Linked DNA regions of Gemmatirosa kalamazoonensis. Each later gene encodes a partner of the first gene's protein in a complex. Links are inferred from orthologs where the notes say so. Each region holds a gene or a part of one and is shown in the gene's direction. Other genes may lie near its edges.

Region 1 (5,475 bases):
GCGCGTGAACGCGTCGGTGCCGCCGGAGACGGTCGTCGCGCAGACGCCGCCGGCCACCACCATGAAGCCGCCCAACACCACGGTGATCATCGACATCGCCGCTAGTCCCTGAACAGCCGGGACTCGGGACTCGGGACTCGAGACTCGCGTCTCGGGCCTAACGAGTCTCGAGTCCCGAGTCCCGAGTCCCGAGTCCCGAGTCCCGAGTCCCGAGTCCCGACGCGTGCCCGTCCGCATAGCCCCGTCCATCCTCAGCGCCGACTTCGCGCGCCTCGCCGACGACATCGCCATGTGCGAGGCGGGGGGCGCGGACGTGATCCACGTCGACGTCATGGACGGACGCTTCGTGCCCAACCTCACGTTCGGCGCGAAGATCATCGAGGCCGTGCGCCGCGTGACGTCGCTGCCGCTCGACGTGCACATGATGGTCGTCGAGCCCGAGCGGTGGTTCGACGACTTCGCCGCCGCCGGCGCGAGCGGCATGACGATCCACGCCGAGGTCGCGCCGCACCTCGACCGGCAGATCGCGCGCATCAAGGAGCTCGGCTGCCGCGCCGGCGTCGCCGTGAATCCCGCCACGCCGCTCGCGTTCGTCGAGGAGATCGCGCACGAGCTCGACCTGCTGCTCGTGATGACCGTGAACCCCGGCTTCGGCGCGCAGCGGTTCCTCGAGTACTGCGTCGGCAAGATCGCGCGCGCGCGCGCGATGCTCGACGAGGCGCGCAGCGGCGCATGGCTCGAGGTCGACGGCGGCATCAACCGCGCGACCGTCGCGCGCTGCCACCGCGCGGGCGCCGACACGTTCGTCGCCGGCAACGCGGTGTTCACGGCGGCCGACCCGCGCGCGGAGATCGCCGCGCTGCGCGACCTCGCGACGACGGTGACGGTATGACGGCGCGCGCGCAGTGGCTCACGGTGCTCGGCGTCGTCGCCGCGCTCGCCGTCGCGCTGTGGGCGGCGACGCACTTCCTCGGCGACGAGCTGTTCGAGGTCACGGTGGGCACGAAGGCGCCCACGTTCGCCGCGCGCACGCTCGATCCCGAGCCCGCGACGCGGTCGTTCGACGCGTACAAGGGGAAGGTCGTGCTCGTGAACGTGTGGGCCACGTGGTGCGCGCCGTGCCGGCAGGAGATGCCGAGCATGGAGGCGATGTACAAGGACTTCGCGCCCCGCGGCTTCAAGATCGTCGCTGTCAGCATCGACGACGCGGGGCAGGAGCAGAAGGTGCGCGACTTCCTGCAGGAGTTCGGCATCACGTTCGACGTGCTGCACGACCCCACGGGCGCCATCCAGAAGACGTACATGACGACGGGCGTGCCGGAGAACTTCCTCGTCGGCGCGGACGGCGTGATCCGCAAGAAGTCGTACACGCAGGACTGGAACTCGGAGACGAACCGCGCGCTGGTCGCGCGGCTGCTCGACGAGGCGGGCGCGCCGCCGGCGGCGACCGCCACCATCAAGCCGCACACGCCGACGCCGGTGGTGGAGCGCGCGGGCATGTCGGTGGAGGTCGTGCCCGACACGGCGGCCGCGACGCCGCCCCGCGCGGGAGCGCGGCGGTAGATGGCGAGCGCGCCCTGGACCGACGCGGTCACCGAGGCGTTCACCGAGCGGCTCGGCTACAAGTTCGCGGCACTGTTCTTCGCGCTGGCGCTGTGGGTCGTCGCGAGCGGCGAGGAGACCGCGTCGCAGTACGTGCCCGTGCACTTCGCGCCCGTCGTCGACAGCGCGGTGCGCATGGTGGGCGACGCGCCGCACGTGCGCGCGCTCGTCGAGGGCCCCACGCGGCAGCTGCTGAAGCTCTACCGCGATCCACCGACGGTGCATCGCACGTTCGGTCCGGCGACCCCGACCTCGCTCACCGTGGAGCTGCGCGCGAGCGACGTCGACCTGCCGACGGGGCTCGACGGCGTGACCGTGCGCGACGTGCAGCCGCACGTGCTCGTGCTCCGCTTCGATACGGCGGCCGACCGGAGCGCGGCATCCCGGTGAGCACGCTGGTACTGGGCATCGAGACGTCGTGCGACGAGACGTCGGCCGCGGTGGTGGAGCTCGGCGACGCGTTCGCGCTCCGCTCGCTCGTCATCCTCTCGCAGGACGTGCACCGGCTGTTCGGCGGCGTCGTGCCGGAGATCGCGAGCCGCGCGCATCTCACGAGCGTGGTGCCGGTCACGCGCCGCGCGCTCGCCGACGCCGGCGCGTCGTTAGGCACCGGCGACGGACGCCCGATCGATGCGGTCGCGGTGACGCACGCGCCGGGGCTCGTCGGCGCGCTGCTCGTGGGCATGAGCTACGGCAAGGCGCTCGCGTACGCGGCGGGCATCCCCGTGCTCGGCGTGCACCACATGGAGGGGCACCTGTTCGCGACGGCGCTCGAGCACCCGGACGCGGTGCCGCCGTTCACCGCGCTGCTCGTGTCGGGCGGCCACACGCTGCTGCTCGACGTGGAAGCGTGGGGGAGCTACCGGCTGTTGGGCGCGACGCGCGACGACGCGGCGGGCGAGGCGTTCGACAAGGTCGCGAAGCTCATGGGGCTCCCCTACCCCGGCGGGCGGCTCATCGAGCAGCTCGCGCGCGACGGCGATCCGGCGCGCCACCGCTTCGCGCGGCCGATGGTGCGGGCGAACCAGACGCTCGGCGACGCCGACTACTTCGACGTCTCGTTCAGCGGGCTGAAGACGGCGCTGCTCCACGCCGTGCGGCGCGCCGAGTCGGCGGGCACGCTGGAGACGGAGCGCGCGCACCTCGCGCGCGGCTTCCAGGACGCGCTCGTCGACACGCTGGTCGAGAAGACGGATCGCGCGGCGCGCGCGTTCGGCCGCGAGCGGATCGTCCTCGGCGGCGGCGTGGCGTGCAACCGCGCGCTGGCGGAGGCGATGCAGTCTCGCGCGAACCCGCGCGGCGTTCGCGTGTACGCACCTACGCCGCGGCTCGCGACGGACAACGCCGCGATGATCGCCGCCGCCGGCGCGTGGCGTCTCGCGCGCGGCGAGCGCTCCGACTGGTCGTTGAACGCCTACGCGGCGCAGCCGCTGCCGGGACTCGGGACTCGGAACTCGGGACTCGGTTAACGTACTTTCACCTTCCGAGTCCCGAGTCCCGAGTCCCGAGTCCCGAGTCCCGAGTCCCGAGTCCCGAGTCCCGACCTTGTCCGCTCCCTTCACCATCGAGCCCGCCACGCTGCAGGTCGGCCCCCTCTCCCTCACGGGGTTCGGGCTGGCGGTGCTGCTGGCGTTCGCCATCGCGCACATCATCTCGCAGCGCGAGCTGGCGCGACGCGGGCACCTGGCGGAGGCGGCCGCGATCCCGGACCTCGTGACCGCGGCGCTCATCGGCACGCTCGTCGGCGCGAAGCTCTACTTCGTGATCCTGACGCGCGACTTCGGCGCCATCTTCAGCCGCGGCGGGTTCGTGTTCTGGGGCGGGTTCATCGGGTCGGTGCTCGCCTGCTGGCTCGTCATCCGGCGGAAGGGGTTCTCCTTCCTGCGCTTCGCCGACGTCGCGGGGATCGCCATCGCGGCCGGCTACTCGGTGGGGCGCAGCGGCTGCTGGGCCGTGGGCGACGACTACGGCAAGCCGTGGGACGGCTTCCTGGCGGTGAAGTTCCCGCACGGGTTCCCGCCGTCGACGGCGGAGAACATGATCCGACAGTTCGGCGCCCAGCTGCCGGCCACGGTGCCGCCGTGGGAGGTCATCGGCGTCTACCCGACGCAGCTTCTCGAGGTAGTGCTCGGCTTCGTGATGTTCCTCGTGCTGTGGCGGCTCCGCGCGCACACGCACAGGGAGGGCTGGCTGTTCGGTGTCTACTGCGTGCTGGCCGGCCTGGAACGGTTCGTCGTGGAGTTCCTGCGCGCGAAGGACGACCGGTTCGCCGGGCCGCTGTCGACGGCGCAGCTCATCGCGCTGACGATCACCGTCGTGGGGGTGCTGATCATGTGGTCGCGCCGCGGCCGCGAGCTCGCCCCGCCGGCCTACGCCGCGGCCTGAGGCGCGGCCTGCGCGCGCCGGGGAATACCTGGCAGGTTCGCGGTGTAATTCCGAGTGTGGTTGACCTGATTCGCAGCCAGTATAAGATTACAACAGCCTAGTTGAGAACGATTCTCAATTAGCTCTCGACCGCACCGCGACTCGTGTTCCGCTTCCTGCGTCCCAAGGCCGCCACCGCGCGGCAGCTCAACGTGCTCTCGGAGCCGGCAGCGCCGGTGACCGAGGTGGCGCGTGACTGCCTGCTGGCGTCGTGCGCCGTCGGGGACCGGGCGACGGTGCTCGAGATGCGCTGCGACGACGTGCAGGCGTGCCGGCTGCGCGCGCTCGGCGTCTGCGAGGGCGCGTGCGTCTCCGTGCTCGACGCGCGGCACGCCATGGTCCTCGACGTGCGCGGCACGCGCATCGCCCTCGGCAAGGCGCTCACGGCGGGCATCACGGTCCGGCCGCTGCCGGTCTGAGCGTGTCCCCCCCGCCAGCCGCGGCGGGCCGGCGCCGGTCGAGCGCCGACGCGGCGCCCGACGCTTCCGCGGTCCCGCCGCTCGTCGCCCCCGCGGCGACCCCCGCCGTCCTCCGGGTGGCCCTGGTCGGGAACCCGAACACGGGCAAGAGCACGCTGTTCAACGCGCTCACCGGGCTGCGCCAGAAGGTCGGCAACTTTGCCGGCGTCACGGTGGAGCGGCACGAGGGCAGCTACCGCGGCTCCGACGGCACCCGCGTCAGCGTCCTCGACCTGCCGGGCAGCTACTCGCTCTCTGCCGGGTCGCCCGACGAGGCGATCGCCCTGGAGGTCCTGCTCGGCCGCGGCCGGGACACGCCGCTCCCCGACGTCATCGTCTGCGTCGCCGATGCGCAGCACCTCGAGCGCAACCTGTTCTTCACGAGCCAGCTCCTGGAGCTCGGGCGTCCGGTGGTGCTGGCGCTGAACCAGATGGACGCGGCCGAGGCCGCGGGGATCCGCATCGACGTGCCCGAGCTGATCCACGAGCTCGGCGTCACGGTGATCCCGACGGTGGCGAAGCGCGGCGAGGGGGTCGAGCGTTTGAAGCTCGCGATCTCGCGCGCGACGTCGCTTCCCCGCCCGCAGCGGCTGTTCGCGATGCCGCCCGCGGCCGCGGACGCGCTCGCGCCGGTGACGGCGGTGCTGGAGGCGGCCGGCTTCGACCCGATGCCGGCGGCGATGGAGGCGCTGCGCCTGCTCGCCGTGACGCGTCCCGAGTCGCACCTCGCGGCGGCGACGGATCTGCGGCCGCGGCTGGAGGCGGCGCGCGACCAGCTGCGCCGCGCCGGGCACGCGCCGGAACGGCTCGAGGCGGAGCTGCGCTACGATTGGATCGGCGGCGTGCTGTCGCGCGTCGTGACGCGGGCGGAGCGGCGCGCGCGCACCGCGAGCGACCGGATCGACGCCGTCGTGCTGCACCGCGTGTGGGGGTGGGTGATCTTCCTCGCGCTCATGGCGGTCGTCTTCCAGTCGATCTTCACGTGGGCGAC
Region 2 (2,942 bases), 1.1 Mb from region 1 along the record:
TGGGGATCAACCTGCTGCGCGAAGGGCTCGACATGCCCGAGGTGTCGCTCGTCGCGATCCTCGACGCGGACCAGGAGGGCTTCCTGCGCAGCGACCGCTCGCTCATCCAGACCGTGGGCCGCGCCGCGCGCAACGTGAACGGCCGCGCGATCTTCTACGCCGACCGCATCACGGGCTCGATGCAGCGCTGCATGGAGGAGACGGCACGCCGCCGCGAGCTGCAGACGAAGCACAACGAGGAGCACGGCATCACGCCGTTCACGGTGGAGAAGAGCGTCGCCGACGTGCGCTTCGTGACGCGCGTGGCCGACGCCCGCACGGAGCACGAGGAGGAGGAAGCGAAGGGCGCGCGTCGCCGCGACGGGAAGAAGAAGGTGGCCGAGGGACCGGCGCCGTACGACCTCTCGGATCCGGCGGCGCTCATCGCGCGCCTGGAGGGCGAGATGAAGCAGGCCGCCGCGGCGCTGGACTTCGAGCAGGCGGCGCGCCTGCGCGACGAGCTGTTCGAGCTGCGCGCGCGGTTCGGCGACGCGGTGCCTAACGGGTCCGGCGACGGCGCGAAGGCGCGCCGCCCGGGCACCGTCGCCGACCTCCGCGCCGCACGGTGAGCCCGCGATGACCGACGGCCATCTCACCTCCGACGGCCACTTCGCGAAGCCGCTGCCGCCCGAGGCGACGCGCAGCCGCATCGCCGTCACGCGCGACGAGCTCGAGGCGTGGGGCACGTCGTTCGGCCGCGCGGCGCGGCCGCCCCTCGTCGTGACGCTGGCCGGAGAGCTCGGCGCCGGCAAGACGACGCTCGCGCAGGCGATCTGCCGCGGCTTCGGCGTCACCGACGAGGTCACGAGCCCGACGTACGCGCTCGTGCACGAGTACCGCGCGCCCAACGGCCGCGTGTACCACCTCGACCTGTACCGCCTGAAGCACGAGGACGAGCTGACGAACCTCGGCTGGGACGACCTGCTCGCCGCGGAAGACGCGCTCGTGCTCGTGGAGTGGCCGGAGCGCGCGGGCTCGCGGCTGCCCCCGCACGTGCCGATCGACCTGGAATACGCGCCCGGCGACGACGGGCGACGCGTGCTGCTCGCCGGATGACGACGCCGTTCACCAGCGGCACGACGTGGCTGGCGATCGACGCGTCCACGTACGCCGGAACCGTCGCCGTGCTGCGCGGTCGCGACGTCGTCGCGGCGCGCGAGGTCGCGATGCGCGGCGAGCGCGAGGAGCGGCTGATGCCGACCGTCGTCGACGCGCTGCACGCGGCCGGCGCGAGCCCGCGCGATCTCACCGGCCTCGTGTGCGGCGCGGGGCCCGGCAGCTTCACGAGCCTGCGCATCGCGGCGTCGATCGCGAAGGGGCTGGCGCAGGTCGCGGAGCGCCCGCTGTTCGCGGCACCGTCGCTCGCGCTCATGACGGGAGGACGTCGGACGGCGGGCCGGCACCTCGCGTCGCTCGACGCTTTGCGCGGCGAAGCGTACGCGGCGGTCGTCGCGCTCGACGATGCCGGCGACGTGGTCGGCTACGAGTACCTCGGGGTGGTGCACGCCGACGCGCTCGACGACCTCGCGCGGGCGCACCACGCGACGCCGCTGCGGGCCGGGGAGTCGACGGCGCCTCGGGCGGCGGCGGTCGCCGCGCTCGGGCGCCTGCTCGCGGAGCGAGGGCCGGTCGATCTCGACGCGTGGGAGCCGGACTACGGACGCAAGGCGGAGGCGCAGGTGAAGTGGGAGGCGGCGCACGGGCGCGAGCTGCCGTCGGTCGCCGTGGCGCTCGACGGCGGGGCAGGGAGCTGATGCCGCTCGGCACCCTCACCGTACGCCCCGCGGTGGAGCAGGACGTCGAGGCGGTGTCGCGCATGGAGCTCGTGTCGTTCACCGATCCGTGGTCGCGCAGCTCGTTCGTGTCGCTCCTCGGCCACCGACACGTGCTGTTCCTCGTCGCCGACTGGCGCGCCGGGCCGCCGCATCACGAGTCGTGGGGCACGCCGACCGAGGTGGCGGGGTACGTCGTCGCGTGGCTCGCCGCCGACGAGGCGGAGATCGCGAACCTCGCCGTCGCGCCCACGCTGCGCGGCCTGCGCATCGGCGCGCGGCTGCTGGACACCGCGCTGGGCGAGCTGATGGCGCGCGGCGCGTCGGCGGTGTATCTGGAGGTCAGGGAGTCGAACGCCGCGGCGCGCCGCCTGTACGCGTCGCGCGGGTTCGCGGAGGTGGGGCGACGGCGGAAGTACTATCGTCGCCCGCAGGAGGACGCGCTCGTGCTGCGCCGCGACCTGGTCGCGAGGGCGTCGCACGGCGCGTCTGTGCAGGACACACCGGTCGTGCGTTCTGGATGACCGGTGTGCGTCGGATCGACCGCTGGGCTCCGCTCGAATCCCGTAGCTTCGACTGGAGAGGTTTGGACTGGACTGGACTACTTAGCCTGTGAGGAGGGCACCATGAGCCGGAGCTTGAACAAGGTCACGTTGATCGGGAACCTCGGAAGCGATCCCGAGGTGCGCGCCACGCCGGGCGGCAATCGCGTCGCGCAGTTCTCCCTCGCCACGAGCCGCACCTGGAACGACCAGGCGGGCGTGCGACAGGAGAAGACGGAGTGGCACCGCTGCGTCGTGTGGAACACGAAGGCGTCGCAGCTCGCCGACATCGTCGAGCGCTACGTGAAGAAGGGCGACAAGATCTACGTCGAGGGGCGCATCGAGTACCGTCAGTGGCAGGACAAGGACGGCCAGACGCGCTACAGCACCGAGATCAACGTGCGCGAGCTCCTGCTGCTCGGTGGCCGTCGCGAGGGGCACGAGGGGGACACCGACGGCGGCAGCCCGGGCTACCAGGCGCCCCGTCGCCAGGCGCCGGCGCCCGCCGCCGCGGCCCGGCCCAGCAAACCGGCCGCGCAGGGTGGGGGGGGCGACGACTTCGAGGACTTCCCGGGCGCGCTCGAGGACA
Region 3 (2,720 bases), 1.1 Mb from region 1 along the record:
CGACGAGTTCCTCGCGCTCACCCCGCGCATGATCGCCGTGAGCGCGACGCCGGGTGAGCTGGAGCTGCAGCTCAGCGAGGGCGCGGTGGTCGAGCAGGTCATCCGGCCGACGGGGCTCGTCGATCCCGAGATCGAGGTGCGGTCGGTGCGCGGGCAGGTGGACGATCTGCTCGGCGAGATCCGCATCCGCGAGCGGAAGGGGGAGCGCGTGCTCGTCACGACGCTCACCAAGCGCATGGCGGAGGACCTCACCGACTACCTCCAGCAGGTCGGCGTGCGCGTGCGCTACATGCACTCCGACATCGACGCGATCGAGCGCATGGAGATCGTGCGCGGCCTGCGGCTCGGCGAGTTCGACGTGCTCGTGGGGATCAACCTGCTGCGCGAAGGGCTCGACATGCCCGAGGTGTCGCTCGTCGCGATCCTCGACGCGGACCAGGAGGGCTTCCTGCGCAGCGACCGCTCGCTCATCCAGACCGTGGGCCGCGCCGCGCGCAACGTGAACGGCCGCGCGATCTTCTACGCCGACCGCATCACGGGCTCGATGCAGCGCTGCATGGAGGAGACGGCACGCCGCCGCGAGCTGCAGACGAAGCACAACGAGGAGCACGGCATCACGCCGTTCACGGTGGAGAAGAGCGTCGCCGACGTGCGCTTCGTGACGCGCGTGGCCGACGCCCGCACGGAGCACGAGGAGGAGGAAGCGAAGGGCGCGCGTCGCCGCGACGGGAAGAAGAAGGTGGCCGAGGGACCGGCGCCGTACGACCTCTCGGATCCGGCGGCGCTCATCGCGCGCCTGGAGGGCGAGATGAAGCAGGCCGCCGCGGCGCTGGACTTCGAGCAGGCGGCGCGCCTGCGCGACGAGCTGTTCGAGCTGCGCGCGCGGTTCGGCGACGCGGTGCCTAACGGGTCCGGCGACGGCGCGAAGGCGCGCCGCCCGGGCACCGTCGCCGACCTCCGCGCCGCACGGTGAGCCCGCGATGACCGACGGCCATCTCACCTCCGACGGCCACTTCGCGAAGCCGCTGCCGCCCGAGGCGACGCGCAGCCGCATCGCCGTCACGCGCGACGAGCTCGAGGCGTGGGGCACGTCGTTCGGCCGCGCGGCGCGGCCGCCCCTCGTCGTGACGCTGGCCGGAGAGCTCGGCGCCGGCAAGACGACGCTCGCGCAGGCGATCTGCCGCGGCTTCGGCGTCACCGACGAGGTCACGAGCCCGACGTACGCGCTCGTGCACGAGTACCGCGCGCCCAACGGCCGCGTGTACCACCTCGACCTGTACCGCCTGAAGCACGAGGACGAGCTGACGAACCTCGGCTGGGACGACCTGCTCGCCGCGGAAGACGCGCTCGTGCTCGTGGAGTGGCCGGAGCGCGCGGGCTCGCGGCTGCCCCCGCACGTGCCGATCGACCTGGAATACGCGCCCGGCGACGACGGGCGACGCGTGCTGCTCGCCGGATGACGACGCCGTTCACCAGCGGCACGACGTGGCTGGCGATCGACGCGTCCACGTACGCCGGAACCGTCGCCGTGCTGCGCGGTCGCGACGTCGTCGCGGCGCGCGAGGTCGCGATGCGCGGCGAGCGCGAGGAGCGGCTGATGCCGACCGTCGTCGACGCGCTGCACGCGGCCGGCGCGAGCCCGCGCGATCTCACCGGCCTCGTGTGCGGCGCGGGGCCCGGCAGCTTCACGAGCCTGCGCATCGCGGCGTCGATCGCGAAGGGGCTGGCGCAGGTCGCGGAGCGCCCGCTGTTCGCGGCACCGTCGCTCGCGCTCATGACGGGAGGACGTCGGACGGCGGGCCGGCACCTCGCGTCGCTCGACGCTTTGCGCGGCGAAGCGTACGCGGCGGTCGTCGCGCTCGACGATGCCGGCGACGTGGTCGGCTACGAGTACCTCGGGGTGGTGCACGCCGACGCGCTCGACGACCTCGCGCGGGCGCACCACGCGACGCCGCTGCGGGCCGGGGAGTCGACGGCGCCTCGGGCGGCGGCGGTCGCCGCGCTCGGGCGCCTGCTCGCGGAGCGAGGGCCGGTCGATCTCGACGCGTGGGAGCCGGACTACGGACGCAAGGCGGAGGCGCAGGTGAAGTGGGAGGCGGCGCACGGGCGCGAGCTGCCGTCGGTCGCCGTGGCGCTCGACGGCGGGGCAGGGAGCTGATGCCGCTCGGCACCCTCACCGTACGCCCCGCGGTGGAGCAGGACGTCGAGGCGGTGTCGCGCATGGAGCTCGTGTCGTTCACCGATCCGTGGTCGCGCAGCTCGTTCGTGTCGCTCCTCGGCCACCGACACGTGCTGTTCCTCGTCGCCGACTGGCGCGCCGGGCCGCCGCATCACGAGTCGTGGGGCACGCCGACCGAGGTGGCGGGGTACGTCGTCGCGTGGCTCGCCGCCGACGAGGCGGAGATCGCGAACCTCGCCGTCGCGCCCACGCTGCGCGGCCTGCGCATCGGCGCGCGGCTGCTGGACACCGCGCTGGGCGAGCTGATGGCGCGCGGCGCGTCGGCGGTGTATCTGGAGGTCAGGGAGTCGAACGCCGCGGCGCGCCGCCTGTACGCGTCGCGCGGGTTCGCGGAGGTGGGGCGACGGCGGAAGTACTATCGTCGCCCGCAGGAGGACGCGCTCGTGCTGCGCCGCGACCTGGTCGCGAGGGCGTCGCACGGCGCGTCTGTGCAGGACACACCGGTCGTGCGTTCTGGATGACCGGTGTGCGTCGGATCGAC

What was found. Proteins that work in one complex are often made in the same cells at the same time.
Region 2: the proteins of tsaD (region 1) and tsaB are in contact, whole or in part, in a solved structure (PDB 4WQ4), measured with the Escherichia coli proteins. The link is inferred for Gemmatirosa kalamazoonensis from one-to-one orthologs.
Region 3: the proteins of tsaD (region 1) and tsaE are in contact, whole or in part, in a crystal structure (PDB 6N9A), measured with the Thermotoga maritima proteins. The link is inferred for Gemmatirosa kalamazoonensis from one-to-one orthologs. Residues at the interface, in WP_004082750.1 of Thermotoga maritima: Cys10, Asp11, Arg49, His50, Leu82, Gly84, Gly135, Gly136, Glu154, Thr155, Leu156, Asp157, Asp158, Ser159, Glu162, Asp165, Lys166, Arg169, Leu170, Tyr175, Lys213, Thr214, Leu217, Tyr218, Gln221, Arg222, Asn324; in WP_004082108.1 of Thermotoga maritima: Leu37, Gly38, Lys46, Lys57, Val59, Lys60, Ser61, Thr63, Phe64, Thr65, Leu66, Met67, Val69, Pro71, Tyr82, Arg83, Leu84, Asp86, Asp88, Phe89, Asp93, Ile128, Asp130, Glu131, Arg134.

The regions. Positions count from the first base shown.
Region 1 is NZ_CP007128.1:2,983,402-2,988,876, reverse strand. Bases 1,031-4,029 are described here. They hold tsaD (tRNA (adenosine(37)-N6)-threonylcarbamoyltransferase complex transferase subunit TsaD), read left to right. Parts: upstream 1,031-1,988; coding sequence 1,989-3,071; downstream 3,072-4,029. Other genes in these bases: J421_RS12775 (prolipoprotein diacylglyceryl transferase), read left to right, coding at 3,148-3,987; J421_RS12785 (hypothetical protein), read left to right, coding at 1,564-1,992; J421_RS12790 (TlpA disulfide reductase family protein), read left to right, coding at 1,031-1,563. Also shown: J421_RS12800 (PASTA domain-containing protein), read left to right, coding at 1-112; rpe (ribulose-phosphate 3-epimerase), read left to right, coding at 224-892; more of J421_RS12790, read left to right, coding at 889-1,030; J421_RS12770 (FeoA family protein), read left to right, coding at 4,131-4,445; feoB (ferrous iron transport protein B), read left to right, coding at 4,448-5,475.
Region 2 is NZ_CP007128.1:4,107,110-4,110,051, reverse strand. It holds tsaB (tRNA (adenosine(37)-N6)-threonylcarbamoyltransferase complex dimerization subunit type 1 TsaB), read left to right. Parts: upstream 1-1,091; coding sequence 1,092-1,793; downstream 1,794-2,942. Other genes in the region: J421_RS17920 (single-stranded DNA-binding protein), read left to right, coding at 2,438-2,942; rimI (ribosomal protein S18-alanine N-acetyltransferase), read left to right, coding at 1,793-2,335; tsaE (tRNA (adenosine(37)-N6)-threonylcarbamoyltransferase complex ATPase subunit type 1 TsaE), read left to right, coding at 616-1,095; uvrB (excinuclease ABC subunit UvrB), read left to right, coding at 1-608. UniProt on the Escherichia coli protein: Required for the formation of a threonylcarbamoyl group on adenosine at position 37 (t(6)A37) in tRNAs that read codons beginning with adenine.
Region 3 is NZ_CP007128.1:4,107,697-4,110,416, reverse strand. It holds tsaE (tRNA (adenosine(37)-N6)-threonylcarbamoyltransferase complex ATPase subunit type 1 TsaE), read left to right. Parts: upstream 1-980; coding sequence 981-1,460; downstream 1,461-2,720. Other genes in the region: rimI (ribosomal protein S18-alanine N-acetyltransferase), read left to right, coding at 2,158-2,700; tsaB (tRNA (adenosine(37)-N6)-threonylcarbamoyltransferase complex dimerization subunit type 1 TsaB), read left to right, coding at 1,457-2,158; uvrB (excinuclease ABC subunit UvrB), read left to right, coding at 1-973. UniProt on the Escherichia coli protein: Required for the formation of a threonylcarbamoyl group on adenosine at position 37 (t(6)A37) in tRNAs that read codons beginning with adenine.